DNA from 2 places in the Pantoea sp. SGAir0175 genome. Region 2 is predicted to be linked to the other one. Evidence: predicted binding sites of a transcription regulator. Region 2 holds the regulator's gene; the other holds the start of a gene.

Region 1 (7,108 bases), on a different contig from region 2:
AGCCATTTCGATGCCAGCGCCGGCAGTGAATAGAGCGTCAGCTTTGGCATGCTGGCCGCATGGCGCAAATTTTGTTGCCCCAGATGCAGAATGTCGAACGCTTCACTGACGTAGCGCAGATACTCTTTGCCGGTTTCCGTCAGCATCACGCCACTCTGGGTACGCACAAACAGTGCGCTGCCCAGCTGCGCTTCCAGCTGACGAATTTGCTGGCTGACGGCAGCCGGCGTCAGCGCCAGCTGTGCGGCGGCTTTCGCCAGGCTACCAAGTTCCGCCGCCACTTTGAACGACTGAATCACGCTGATTTTCGGCAAACGCGACGCGGGTGCAGGCATTAAGGTTTCCTTAGCAAGGCGTTAAATATTTATCGTTAGGCATCAACATATCAGGCCGTTACAGTCTCTACACCTGCCAACTCAGAGAACCACCGCGATGTCTGCTTTGATTCGATTTGATTTGCACCCCCTGGCCGATGCCGACTGGCGTCGGCACTGTCGCCAGCAGCTGGAGCAACACGGCGCGCTGGTGCTGCGTCAGTTTTTGCAACCGGCTGCGCTGCAGGCGATCGTGGCTGACGGGCTGGCCCAGCGCCATCTGGCTTACCACACCGTCAGCAAGCACAACGTCTATCTGCTGAAGCCGGACGAGGCGTACCGTGCCGATCATCCGCGCAATCGTGACGTGATCAGCACCAAAGGCTGCATTACCGACGATGTGATTGCGGCGGAATCGCCGCTGCGCCAGCTGTACAATGACGAACTGTTTAAACGCTTTCTGTGTGATGTGCTGGACGAAGACGCGCTGTATCCGTATGCCGACCCGCTGTCGTCCATCAATCTGCATTACGCGCCTGACGGCCAGGAACTCGGCTGGCATTTTGACAACTCCTCTTTCGCCATCACGCTGCTGGTGCAAAAACCGCGCGGCGGCGGTGTATTTGAGTATGTGAAAGATTTGCGCGATGCGGATGCCGGCGAGATGAACTACGACGGCGTCGCCGCCGTGCTCGATCAGCGCCATACGGTCGAGGCGCTGGAGATTGATGCCGGTGACCTGGTGCTGTTTCGCGGGCGTAATTCGCTGCACCGCGTGACGCCCACCGAAGGCGATGTCACGCGTATGCTGGCGGTGCTGGCCTACAACACCCAGCCCGGTATCGCGTTGTCCGAAACCGCGCGCATGACCTTTTACGGCCGGTTGTAAGCCACCAGCGCGCGCCAGCCGCGCAGGAAAATCTGCCGGGTACGAAACGCAGTTAAGGCGCGCCAGTCCTCATCGGCGGGCCAGAACCCCTCCACCAGCTGCTGCTTCAGCGCGCGTCCGGCGTGGCTTGCCGGATCGCCCTGCAGATGCAGCCAGTGATCGTCGCGCACCCGGCGATGCATCTCTTCGCCCGGATAAGTGCCGCACTCCACCACCAATGGCAGCAGCTGCGTGTCAGGCAGCGACGTCAGCAGAAACTGCGAGACATAGCCCGTTGCCGTGGCGGTCACGCCGGTGTCGCTGTCGCGCCCGGCGCCGGTAAACAGCAGCGTCAGCCACTCATCGTATAACGTTTTGCCCCAGTCATGCGCCGGATAGCGCTGTTCAGCAATCGCCAGCAGCATCGGATGGCCCCACGCGCCGGCACCGGTGTGCAGGTCGAAACTCAGGATGACCTGCGCCTGACGCAGATGCTGTTCGACAATGGCGTGCAGCGTGCGGTGCGACCAGGTCGGCTGCTGCCCGCCATAAAACAGGCCATCTGCTGCCTGATATTGGCCCGCTTCCACCACCCGTTTTAGCGCCGGCCAGCCTGACTGCTGCAGTGTCTCCGCCAGCAGTCGATCGGCATGTGCGCGGTCGCCGTGGTACAGATCGTGCCATAGCGCATAGTGCGGATTAGCGGGTGCGGGCTGGCTGAAATCGATGAAATTCCGGTTGAGATCGATATTGTCTTCATTGACGCGCCGCAGATGCGCAGCGCCCCATGGATTTAGCAGATGGACCAGCACAAGGGCGCAGTCGGGCGGTAACGCGGCGACATCAAGGCTATCAAGCCAGGCGATCTGGCTGTCTGAACCGTAATAGCCCTCCACACCGTGTGTACCGGAGAGAATCAGCATGCGTTTGCGGGCCGCCGGATCGCCGATCACCGCGACGTCGGTGTACAGCGCGGCCCCGTCGGGCGCGGTCAGCGGATGGCGATAGGCAGTCAGCGCGCCGTGCTGGCGCGTGACGGCGGCCAGGAATCGCGCCCTCTGCTGAGTATAATCAGGGAGTAAAGACATGATTTTCCTGTGCGTAATGAAGGCAAATCGCCCTGCGATTAGGGATAAACCTTAACCTTAAAGTACTTCTGCGCCAGCCGGTCATACGTGCCGTTGCTGTGCAGCGCAGCCAGCGCATTGTTGATTAAAGTAAGATTGGCCGTATCGCCTTTACGCAGCCCGATACCCACGCCGTTGCCCAATAATGCTTTATCCACCAGCGTGGCTTTATTGACATAGCCCTTGCCTTCCGGCGTGTTGAGAAAGCCCTGCTCGGCCGAAACCGCATTTGCCAGGCTGGCATCGAGTCGACCCGCTACCAGATCCGGGTAGATCTCCATCTGATTCGGATACGAGACCACGTTGACGCCCTGCGGTGCCCATTTCGTTTTGGCGTAGGTTTCCTGAATGGTGCCCTGCGCGACGCCGATATTCTTCCCGCGCAGCGTGCTGATATCCGCCGTCAGCGTGCTGTTGGCAGGCGTCAGCAGCGCGCTGGGCGTGATATACAGCATATCGCTGAACGCCACCTGCTCGCGGCGCTTCTCCGTCATCGACATCGCCGACAGAATGGCGTCAAATTTCTTCGCCTGCAGCGCCGGAATGCTGCCGTCAAAGCCAATCTGCACCCACTGACATTTCACTTTGGCCTGCGCACAGATGGCATTGCCCAGATCAATATCAAAACCCTGCAGCGAGCCATCGCTGGCTTTGGATTCGAACGGTGGAAAAGTGGGATCGACGCCAAAACGCAGCGTCTGCTGCGCCGCAGCCAGTTGGCTGAGGGCGCTGAGTGACAACAGTAAGGCAAAAGACCAACGCTTTTTCATGATGCTCTCCGGCAGGCTATCTCACAGGTTTTAACCTTGTAATAACACGATGCCGCTGACGCCACCATCAAAAGCGCGCAAAAATGCAGAGCAAATTCTTATATATGTTAATGGGTTAGCGAAATTTGTCGCGCCATTAAGTTTTACTTAACGCTCTGTCATGATTTTGTCATCAGGGGCTCATGCCGCTGTCAGCCTCGGTTTTCTATGCTAACCCGCGTTATACTGCCCGCCATCAGCAAGCGGCCGCCACTGCCGGGAGATCGCATGAAAATATTGGTGATAGAAGATGAAGCCGGGGCGCGTGATTACATGCGCAAAGGATTGACCGAGGCCGGTTTTATCGTCGACGTGGCGGAAAACGGTCAGGATGGCCTGTTTTATGCGCAGGAGCACCATTACGATCTGATTCTGCTGGATGTGATGATGCCCGGCATCAATGGCTGGGAGGTGATGGCGCAGCTGGATAAGCAATTGCACACGCCGGTGATTTTCCTCACCGCCAAAGGCACGGTGGAAGATCGCATCAAAGGGCTGGAACTGGGTGCCGATGACTATCTGGTCAAACCCTTCTCCTTCGCCGAACTGCTGGCGCGCGTGCGCACCCAATTGCGGCGCGGTAGCCAGCAAAAGCTGCCCGACATCCTGACGCTGGCCGATCTGCAGCTGGATATTGCCCGTCGCCGGGTCGAGCGCGCCGGACAGCGCATCGACCTGACCAACAAAGAGTTCAATCTGCTGCATCTGTTTCTGCTGCATCCCGGCGAGGTACTGACGCGCACGGTGATTGCATCGCGCGTCTGGGACATGAATTTTGACAGCGACACCAACGTGGTGGATGTGGCGGTAAAACGGCTGCGGCAGAAAATTGACGGCCCTTTTACCCGACCATTGATTCATACCGTGCACGGTGTCGGTTATCGCTGCGAAGCTGAAACATGAAACCCCGCTCGCTCGCCGTCCGCCTTTCGCTACTGCTCAGTGCTACGGTGGTGGTCATTTTTACACTCAGCGGCATGGCGCTGTATCACGCACTGGCGAAGCAGATCGGCGTGCGCGATGACGCAGCCCTGCTGACGCGCATCGATCAAATGCGCACGCTGCTGCGCGATGAAGATGCGCTGACGCTGATTCAGCAGAAGCCGCGGCTGTTCGCCAACATGCTGGGCAATACCGAATCGTTGCTGGTGCTGCGCTTTCCCGGCCAGCCGCCGCTAATCGTGATCAATCCTGGCGCGCGTCCGGTGCCAGCCATTACGCCGGTCGCCGCCGATCAGCCGTTAACCCTGCAATCGGTCCACCATCAGCAGGCGGCGGACGGCACGCCGTTTATCGCCGCCGCCGCGTTAACACCAACGCGCGATGGCAGCGGCCAGATCGAAATCATCACCGGTCGCCTGATGAGCGACCGCACGCAGACCCTCACCGGCTATCGCCACCAGATTATCCTGTGCACCGCGCTGGCGGCGCTGCTGGTCGCCGCGATCAGTGTGCTGCTGGTGCGCCGCGGCCTGACGCCGCTGCGCCGGCTGGCGGCGGAAGCCGGGGTGATCGACGTGCGGCGGCTGTCGCATCGCATTGAACTGACCAGTGCGCCAGGCGAGCTGCAACCGCTGCTGGCGGCGCTCAACCAGATGCTGAGCCGGCTGGAGCAAGGTTATCAGCAACTTAGCCAGGTCTCAGCGGACATGGCACACGATCTGCGCACGCCGATTGGCACGCTGCTTGGCCAGACGGAAGTGGCGCTAAACCAGCCGCGCAGCGTCAGCGAGTATCAAACGCTGCTGGGTTCCAATTATGCGGAGCTGGAGCGGCTGGCGAAGATGATTGATAACATGCTGTTTCTCGCCAAAGCCGCAGACGCCAGCCAGGCGCTGGACAGACAACGTATCGATCTGACACCGCTGGGTGAGCGGTTGAGTGACTATTTTGAGGGCATGGCGGAAGAGCATGGCATGCAGCTTGTCATCTCGCTTCACGGCGAGTTGCACGCCGATCCGCAGTTGTTACAGCGCGCGCTGGCGAATCTGATCGCTAACGCGCTGCATTACGGCACGCGCGACGGCACCATTCACGTCTCCAGTATCACGCAGCCAGACGCCGTGCTTTTGGTGGTGGAGAATCAGGGGCCGACGCTAAGTCAGGCGCAGCAGGCACGCCTGTTTGACCGCTTCTGGCGCGCCGATGCGTCACGCCAGCAGGGCGGCAGCGGACTGGGTCTGTCGATCGTGCGCGGGATCATGCAACTGCATCAGGGCAGTTGCACGATGAGCAGCGAACACGGCATTACCCGTTTCTGCCTGCGGTTCCCACGTTAAGCGCGCAGGTGCGCAGGTGCGCACCTGGTTAAGTCCCTTAGATAAACGTGAAAATTTCGTCCTGCGACAGACGCGATTTCGGCAGCGTGGCGTTGAAATCTTCCTCACTGCGATAGCCAAGCGAAACCAGCACCACGCTGGTAAAGCCCTGTTCACGCAGGCCCAGCGCCTGGTCAAGTGCGCGCGCATCAAAGCCTTCCATCGGGGTGGCATCAATGCCGAGCATCGCGGCGCCCAGTAACAGTCCGCCCAGCGCCAGATAGACCTGTTTCTCCATCCACTGCGGCACGTCGCGCAGCTCATAACGGTGCATATCCACATAGCTGCGGCGGCTCTTATCCTGACCGGCTTTGGCTTCGGGTTTGGCAAAACGCCCGTCCTTCTCTTCCTGCGCCAGCACATTTTGCAGGTGCGCTTCATCCAGATCGGTGCGCATGCACAGCGCAATCACGTGTGAGGCGTTCAGCACCTTAGGGTTGTTGTAAATGAACGCGCCGCTGGTGGATTGCGCCATCTTTTCCCGCCCTTCCGCAGTCGACGCGACAACAAAGTGCCACGGCTGCGAGTTAACCGATGACGGGCTGTTGCGCAGCAGGTTAAGCAGCGTGTCGATCTCCTGCTGCGGCAGCGTTTTGCCCGCAGAGAAAGCTTTTACGGTGTGACGGCGGGCAACCGCATCATTAAGGGTCATGAGAGTCTCCTGATTGAAGATTGCGCCAGAGCGCAGATAAATAGCAAAGTCGCTACCATAACCGCCCGGGCTGACGGACGGTTAACCTTACGTGTTTTAATGACTTAAAAGCCGCTAAGGACAATCTTGCCGCGTGCGCGACCGCTTTCAATCAGCGCATGCGCTTTACGCAGGTTGGCCGCGCTGATGCTGCCGTGATGCTCGCCAGCGGTGGTCTGCAGGGTTTGATCGTCAATCAGCTGACTCACCTGCTGTAGAATCTGATGCTGGCGCTGCATATCGGCGGTATGGAACAGCGAGCGGGTAAACATCAGTTCCCAGTGCAGCGAGATGGCTTTGCGCTTCAGCGGCACCGCATCCAGTGTTTCCGGATCGTCAATCAGCGCCAGTTTGCCCTGCGGAGCCAGCACATCGATCAACTGCGGGTAGTAGCTGTCGGTATGGGTCAGTGAGGCCACGTAGCGCACCTCTTTATGGCCAATCGCTGCCAGCTGCTCACCAAGCGGACGCTGATGATCGATAACATGATTGGCACCCAGCGAGCGCACCCAGTCGGCAGTTTCCGGGCGAGAGGCGGTACCAATGACCGTCAGTCGGGTCAGTTTGCGCGCCAGCTGCGTCAGCATCGAACCCACGCCGCCGCCCGCGCCGATGATCAGCAATGTGCCTTCGTCGGCAGCATCAATTTCCAGGCGATCAAACAGCAGTTCCCACGCGGTAAGAGACGTCAGCGGCAGCGCGGCGGCATCGGCGTCGCTCAGCGTGCGCGGCTTGAGTCCGGCGATGCGTTCATCCACCAGTCCGTACTCGGCATAGCTGCCAGCGCGTGTGATGTCGCCAGCGTAGTAAACTTCATCGCCGGGCTGAAACAGCGTGACATCGCTGCCCACCGCCTCGACCACGCCCACCGCATCCCAGCCGAGAATGCGCGGCGTGTCTGTCGGGGCGCCAGCACGCACTTTGGTATCAACCGGGTTGACCGCAATCGCGCTGATTTTTACCAGCAGATCGCGTGCGCCT
Region 2 (7,108 bases):
CAGGTGGCTGAGACCGAGGTTCGACACCAGCATGGCGAACAGGCCCAGAATAAACACCAGCGCTTTATACGACAACGGCAGATATTGCGCAAAGAATTCTGCGCAGGCGCAGGTCAGGCCAACCGCCGTGACCATACAGGCGACGAAAATCAGTGCGGCGAGGAAGACGCTGCCCATGCCGCCGAAGGTCTGCTGCACGTAAGCGTGCAGAATCGCCGCGCCGTTGGCGTTCTGATCGACAATCGCGCCGCTGCCGGAGCCCAGCTTGAACAGGCTGAGGTACACCAGCGTCAGGCCAACACCGGCGATCACGCCGGCCAGCATGGTATAGCGCGTCAGCAGTTTGCTGTCTTCCACGCCACGTGAACGCGCCGCATTAACGATGACAATACCGAACACCAGCGCGCCGAGCGTATCCATGGTCAGATAGCCGTTCACGAAACCGCTGGAGAAGGCCGCACGCTGGTAGTCGGCGGTGGCCGGCGAAATGCCGCCAGCCGGCCACAGCAGCGCCGCGACGCCCAGAATGGTCAGCGCGACAATTTTCAGCGGCGCGAGGAAGTGGCCGACGGTGTCCAGCAGCTTGCCCGGATAGAGCGAAATGCCGATCACCAGCGCGAAGTACACCAGGCTATAGATAAACAGCGGCAGCGGGCCGTCGCCGGTCAGCGGCGCAATCCCGACTTCAAATGAAACGGTCGCGGTGCGCGGCGTGGCAAACAGCGGGCCGACGGCGAGATAGCACACGGTGGCGAGCAGCAGACCGGCCGCTTTACCAATCGGTGAGCTGAGCGCATCAATACCGCCGCCAACGCGCGCCAGCGCGATCACGGTCATCACCGGTAAACCAACCGCGGTGATCAGGAAGCCGAAGGCGGCAATCCAGACATGTTCACCAGACTGAATACCGACCATAGGCGGGAAAATGATGTTTCCTGCGCCAACGAACAGGGCAAAGGTCATGAAGCCCAGCGCCAGGATATCCCTGGAGGTTAAACGATGTGTCATAAACTTCTGTACTGCCTGTAGCTGATGTTGCGGTGGAAGTTGGGTTTGTGTTGTCCCCTGAATGCGCGAAAACAATGGCTTAACTGGCTTGACCAGTGCGTTATGCGGGCCGAATCGGTACAGCGCAGGTGATTTAAACTGCTTTTCTTCTGTTCACAGAGGGATGAATCGACAACGGCGCAAATTAAAACGTTTATAGCGAAGAAAGGCAATACGGGATCGGAAAACCAGAAGGATATAACAGGAAAGCGTCAGAACGCAGTGGATAAGCAGGAAATAGTCGGAAAACACCTGAGATGATTTGCTTAAAGTTTCTGCAAAGCGGGCGATATCCTTGCAGAAAACGCCGCAGGGATGCACAAAAGGCGCGCTTTACGCGCCTGTTTGCACAACTTTACAGCATCACCACACCTGTTGTGCGATGTCGACAACCAGACGAATCTTCTGCCACTGCTGCGCTTCGGTCAGGCTGTTGCCCTCTTCCGTTGACGCAAAGCCACACTGCGGGCTGAGGCAAATCTGGTCGAGGCTGACAAACTGCGCCGCTTCCTGCAGGCGCGCCTTTACCTGTGCAGCGTCTTCCAGCTCGCCGGTTTTGGTGGTAATCAGCCCTAATACCACCTGCTGATGACCGGGTTTGATGAAACGCAGCGGCTCAAAGCCACCGGAGCGCTCATTATCGTACTCGAGGAAAAACGCGTCGATGTTCACGCTGCCAAACAGAATTTCCGCCACCGGCTCGTAGCCGCCTTCCGAGATCCAGGTCGAGCGGAAGTTACCACGACACACGTGCAGACCGACGGTGAGATCCGCCGGTTTATCTTCCAGCGCGCGATTCAGCACCTGCGCATAAATGCGCGCCAGCTGTTGCGGATCTTCACCGCGCTCGCGGATTTGCTGCTGCTGATCGCCTGAACACAGGTACGCCCACACGGTGTCATCCAGCTGCAGATAGCGGCAGCCAGCGTCGTAAAACGCCTTGATCGCCTCTTTGTAAGTCTTTGCCAGATCGGCGAAGTACTGCTCCAGATCCGGATACACCGTGGCATCAATCACTTTACGGCCGCCGCGGAAGTGCAGCACGCTCGGGCTGGGAATGGTCATTTTCGCCACCGCATCGCCGGCCACGCTTTGCAGGAAGCGGAAATGGTCCAGCATCGGATGCTGCGGGTTAAAAGCGACTTTGCCGGTGACCTTCACGCCGTGCGCTTTGGTCTGCACGCCGTTGAACTGAATGCCCTGATCGGCCTCAAACAGCTCGACGCCGTGCAGATGGCCAAAGAAATCAAAGTGCCACCAGGCGCGGCGGAATTCACCGTCGGTCACCACCTGCAGACCGCTGGCGCGCTGCTGCTCCACCACCTGGCGAATCGCATCGTCTTCTACCTGACGCAGCTGGTCGGCGCTGAGAGTGCCACTGGCGAACTGCTCGCGTGCATGCTTAATGGCAGCGGGACGCAGAAAACTGCCGACGGTATCGGCGCGGAACGGGGCGGTGTTGCGTTGCATATTCACTCCTGCACTGGCGCATAATTGCGTCAGGGTATAATTGCGTACGGTTATTTTTGGCCATCTGGATGGCTATATGTCCATAAGAGTGACATGCCGCCCTGCCGGCGGCAATAGAAGAAAATTCAGGGGACGTGAAAAAAATTCATGATCGGTCAGCGTGAATTAGTTTTGCGCAATCGCCGCGCGCGCCTGCGCGATCTGGCTGTCGGACAGCGGCAGGTAGCCGGCCTCCGTTACGCGGCGCTGGCCCTGCGCAGAGAGCACCTGCTGCAGAAAGGCGGCGACCAGCGGCGGCAGCGGTTTGCCGGGCGCCTTGTTAGCGTAAATATACAGCGGGCGCGACCACGGATAACGGCCGCTGCGGATCGATTCGGCATCTGGCATAACGCTGTCGCCGCTGGCGGTGACGATTGGCAGGGTTTTCACGCCGCTCAGGTGAAATCCAAAGCTGGCGTAGCCGATGCTGTTCGGCGTGCTGGCGACCGCCTGCACCACCGCCGCCGAGCCGGGAAACTCCGCGACGTCAGCGCGGAAATCGCCGCGACACAGCGCCTGCTGCTTGAAAAAGCCCCAGGTGCCGGAAGCGGAGTTACGGCCAAAGCGCTGAATACTGCGCGTTGCCCAGTTCGCCGTATGCAGGCCAACATCGCCCCAGCGCTGTGGCACCTGCTGTGCGCCGCATAGCCGCGTCACGGAGAACAGCGCATCCAGCTGCGGCTGACTGATGGACGGCAGCGGATTGTCCTGATTAACCACCACCACCAGCGCATCCATCGCCACCGGCACCGCCAGCGGTGCATAGCCATAGCGCGCGATAAACAGCTGACGCTCATCCACCTGCATCGGCCGGCTCATAGCGCCAAGCTGAGCGGCCCCGGCGGCCAGCGCGGTCGGCGCCGTCGACGATCCCGCCGCCTGCACCTGCACGTTGACACCCGGCGACTGACGGCTGAAATCTTCGCCCCACAGCGTCATCAGATAGCCCAGCGTGTCCGAGCCCACGCTGCTCAGGTTGCCGGTCAGCATGCTTTGCTGAGCCGTCGCCAGCAGCGGGCACAGTAATAAAAGAGAGAGCAGCAGCGATTTCATCACAGAGTCCGGTGGCGTTTACTGCGCCACATTCTCGCGGATTCCGTTCGCCACAATCAAGCGCGGTGGCAGCACGAAGCGGAAGCAGGTTTCCTGATGCGGCACGCTGCTGATCTCCAGCCGCGTGGTGTGGTGGCCGAGCGCGTGCTTAACAATGGCCAGCCCCAGCCCGCTGCCGCCGGTGGCGCGCGAGCGCGCTTTATCCACGCGGTAGAAGCGTTCGGTCAGGCGCGGCAGATGCTCCTCGCTGATGCCGGGCCCGTTGTCGCACACTTTAAATTCGGCGCCCTGTTTGGTGCGCAACCAGCTGATGTCGATGCGCGTGCCGTCCGGCGTGTGGTTCACCGCGTTATACACCAGATTGGAAATCGCGCTGCGCAGCTGTTCATCATTGCCGAACACCTTCAGGTGCGGATCGGTGTGGAAATGGATGCTGTGACGGCCCTGGCTGAGGGTTTCCGCCTCGCGCTGTAACAGCAGCAGCATGGTCGGCACATCCACCGTCTCTTTCAGGTCAATGGCGGGGGCCGCTTCGATGCGTGACAGCGTCAGCAGCTGCTTCACCAGGCTGTCCATGCGTCGCGTCTGCTCCTGCATGGTACTGAGCGCCTTGCTGCGGGTGCGCTCGTTCATCCCGGCATCGTCCATCATCTCCAGATAGCCCTGCAGCACCGTCAGCGGGGTACGCAGTTCATGGCTGACGTTGGCGAAGAAGTTACGTCGCGCCCCTTCCAGCTGGTGCATCTGGGTGACGTCACGCGCCACCATCAGCCACTGCCCTTCGCTGTAAGGCATGACGCGGAACTCCATGTGATGCTGATTATTGAGCACCAGCGTCAGCGGCTTGTTGAAGTCGCGCTGGCGGATATAGCGGGAGAATTCAGGGTAGCGCAGCAGGTTAAGGATATTCTGGCCGTTATCTTCCGGCCAGCGCAGCCCGAGATGCTGCTGGGCCAGACCGTTACACCAGAAAATGGTGCCCTCTTCGGTGGTGAGCACCACCGCGTCCGGCAGCGATTCAGCCCCGCTGCGAAAGCGTTTGATCAGATTGCCCAGCTCGCGCCGGCGGCGGCGATTGCGCAACTGCATTTGATACAGGCCGTAAAACAGCGGTTCCCAGCTGCCGCGCCCGGTGGGCGGCGTCATTGAACGATCAATCCACAGCCAGTGCGACAGCCGCATCAGATTTTTGAAGTGCCAGAACAGCACGCCGCACACGGCCAGTAACAGCCACCACGGCAGATAGCCAACCAGCAGACCCAGCACCAGCGCAGGCAGACACACCAGCGCCAGCTCGGTCAGTAATCTCTTCCAGGAGAGTCGTTCCAGCACGGTAAAAGACTCCGTTTAGTAGCGGGCAGAGAAACGATACCCTGTTCCGCGAACGGTTTGTACCATGCGATCGTGGCCGGAAACTTCCAGTGCTTTACGTAAACGACGGATATGCACATCCACGGTGCGGTCTTCCACATACACGTTAGTGCCCCACACGTGATTCAGCAGCTGTTCGCGGCTGTATACGCGCTCTGGATGCGTCATAAAGAAGTGCAGCAGTTTGTATTCGGTCGGCCCCATTTCCAGCGGCGTGGTTTCGGACATCACGCGATGCGAGGAGGGATCGAGGCTCAGCCCCTGCATCTCAATCACCTCTTCCACCGCCATCGGTGAGATACGGCGCATCACGGCTTTAATGCGCGCCATCAGCTCTTTGGGCGAGAACGGCTTGGTGATGTAATCATCGGCGCCCACTTCCAGCCCGCGCACGCGATCTTCCTCTTCGCCGCGCGCCGTCAGCATCATCACCGGAATATCACGCGTCATGGCTTCACGCTTTAAATGTTTGATGAACTGAATGCCGCTGCCGCCGGGTAACATCCAGTCCAGCAGAATCAGATCTGGCCAGGGTTCGATCAGCTTGCCAATCGCGCTGTCATAGTCCTCAGCCTCAATCGGCTGGTAATCGTTTTGTTCCAGCACGAAACATAACATTTCACGGATGGGAGCTTCGTCTTCCACAACCAAAATGCGCTTAGCCATTATTACTCCTGCGATTGTGACGGCATGTCACGGGGGTTTGCGGCGCCATTATGCGTCAGTTTTGTGACACTTTTATGAAAAACCCACCTCATGATAATCAGATAAAAAGCGCAATTGTGACAACCGGTTTCGCTTTTTTTTCATTGCGTTGTTAAGCGGTTATACTGCCGCTTTGCGATAGCAGGCACGGAGCATTCATGCGAATTATTCACACCGCTGACTGGCATCTCGGTCAGTTCTTTTACAGCAAAAGCCGCGCCGCCGAGCACCAGCAATTCCTCGACTGGCTGCTGGCCGCGATTGTGCAGCATCAGGTGGATGCACTGATCGTCGCTGGCGACCTGTTTGATACCGGTTCGCCGCCCAGCTACGCGCGCGAACTGTTTAACCGTTTCGTGGTGGCGCTGCAGCCCAGCGGCTGCCAGCTGATTGTGCTGGCCGGCAACCATGATTCGGTCGCCACGCTGAATGAATCGCGCGAGCTGCTGGCCTGCCTCAATACCCGCGTCATTACCAGCGCCACGCCCGGCGGCGAGCAGCAGGTGCTGACGCTGCAACAGCGCGACGGCACGCCGGGGGCGCTGCTGTGCGCCATTCCCTATCTGCGTCCGCGCGACATCCTGCGCAGCCAGGCGGGTCAGTCCGGTCGCGATAAGCAGCTGTCGCTGCTACAGGCGATTGAGCAGCACTATCAGCACTGTTATGCCGCCGCCGTGGCGCAGCGCGAAGCCATGGACAGCGCGCTGCCGATCATCGCCACCGGGCATCTCACCACCGTGGGTGTCAGCAAGAGCGATTCGGTGCGTGATATCTACATCGGCACGCTGGACGCCTTTCCGGCGCAGGCCTTCCCGCCAGCCGACTACATTGCGCTGGGCCATATACATCGCGCGCAGCGCATCGCCGACAGCGATCACATCCGCTACAGCGGTTCGCCGATTGCGCTCAGTTTTGATGAGCTGGGACGTGAGAAAAGCGTATTCCTGCTGGAATTTAGCACCCGGCTGGAGTCCGTCACACCGCTGGTTATTCCGTCATTCCAGCCGATGCAGATGTTAAAAGGCGCGATGGCGGAGATCGAACAGCAACTGACCGCGTTTCACACCTATGAAGGCGATCTGCCGGTGTGGCTGGATATCGAAATCACCACTCAGGAGTACCTGAGCGATCTGCAGCGCCGCATCGAACAGCTAACCGACGCGCTGCCGGTTGAGGTGCTGCTGGTGCGCCGCAGCCGCGATCAGCGTCAGCGCAGCCTGGCGCGGCTGGAGAACGAAACCCTGAGCGAACTGAAAGTTGAAGAGGTCTTTGCCCGCCGGCTGGCGCTGGAGGAGCAGCTGGAGGATGAACAGCGCGCGCAGTTAACGCAGCTGTTTCGCAGCACGCTGGCGACGCTGGAGGATCCGGGCGCATGAAAATTCTGACGCTGCGTTTTAAAAACCTCAACGCGCTGCGCGGCGAG

The links. The regulator PhoB, encoded in region 2, activates phosphate uptake and scavenging genes when phosphate is short. The targets are predictions, from matches to a motif close to CTGTCATAAAACTGNCNNAT.
Region 1: the regulator PhoB is predicted to act here: its motif matches at 3,235-3,254, upstream of C1N56_RS19375 (heavy metal response regulator transcription factor).

What each region holds. Positions count from the first base shown of each region.
Region 1 covers NZ_CP028082.1:2,834-9,941, reverse strand. Annotated here, with positions in the region: gene C1N56_RS19395 (LysR substrate-binding domain-containing protein) at 1-335, opposite strand, end outside; gene C1N56_RS19390 (HalD/BesD family halogenase) at 433-1,203, shown strand; gene C1N56_RS19385 (DUF2817 domain-containing protein) at 1,188-2,270, opposite strand; gene C1N56_RS19380 (transporter substrate-binding domain-containing protein) at 2,309-3,079, opposite strand; gene C1N56_RS19375 (heavy metal response regulator transcription factor) at 3,347-4,021, shown strand; gene C1N56_RS19370 (heavy metal sensor histidine kinase) at 4,018-5,397, shown strand; gene C1N56_RS19365 (oxygen-insensitive NAD(P)H-dependent nitroreductase NfsB) at 5,435-6,088, opposite strand; gene C1N56_RS19360 (zinc-binding alcohol dehydrogenase family protein) at 6,193-7,108, opposite strand, start outside.
Region 2 covers NZ_CP028081.1:3,142,709-3,149,816, forward strand. Annotated here, with positions in the region: gene brnQ (branched-chain amino acid transporter carrier protein BrnQ) at 1-1,008, opposite strand, end outside; gene C1N56_RS14815 (cobalamin-independent methionine synthase II family protein) at 1,411-2,517, opposite strand; gene C1N56_RS14820 (PstS family phosphate ABC transporter substrate-binding protein) at 2,683-3,609, opposite strand; gene phoR (phosphate regulon sensor histidine kinase PhoR) at 3,628-4,941, opposite strand; gene phoB (phosphate response regulator transcription factor PhoB) at 4,957-5,646, opposite strand; gene sbcD (exonuclease subunit SbcD) at 5,844-7,061, shown strand; gene C1N56_RS14840 (AAA family ATPase) at 7,058-7,108, shown strand, end outside.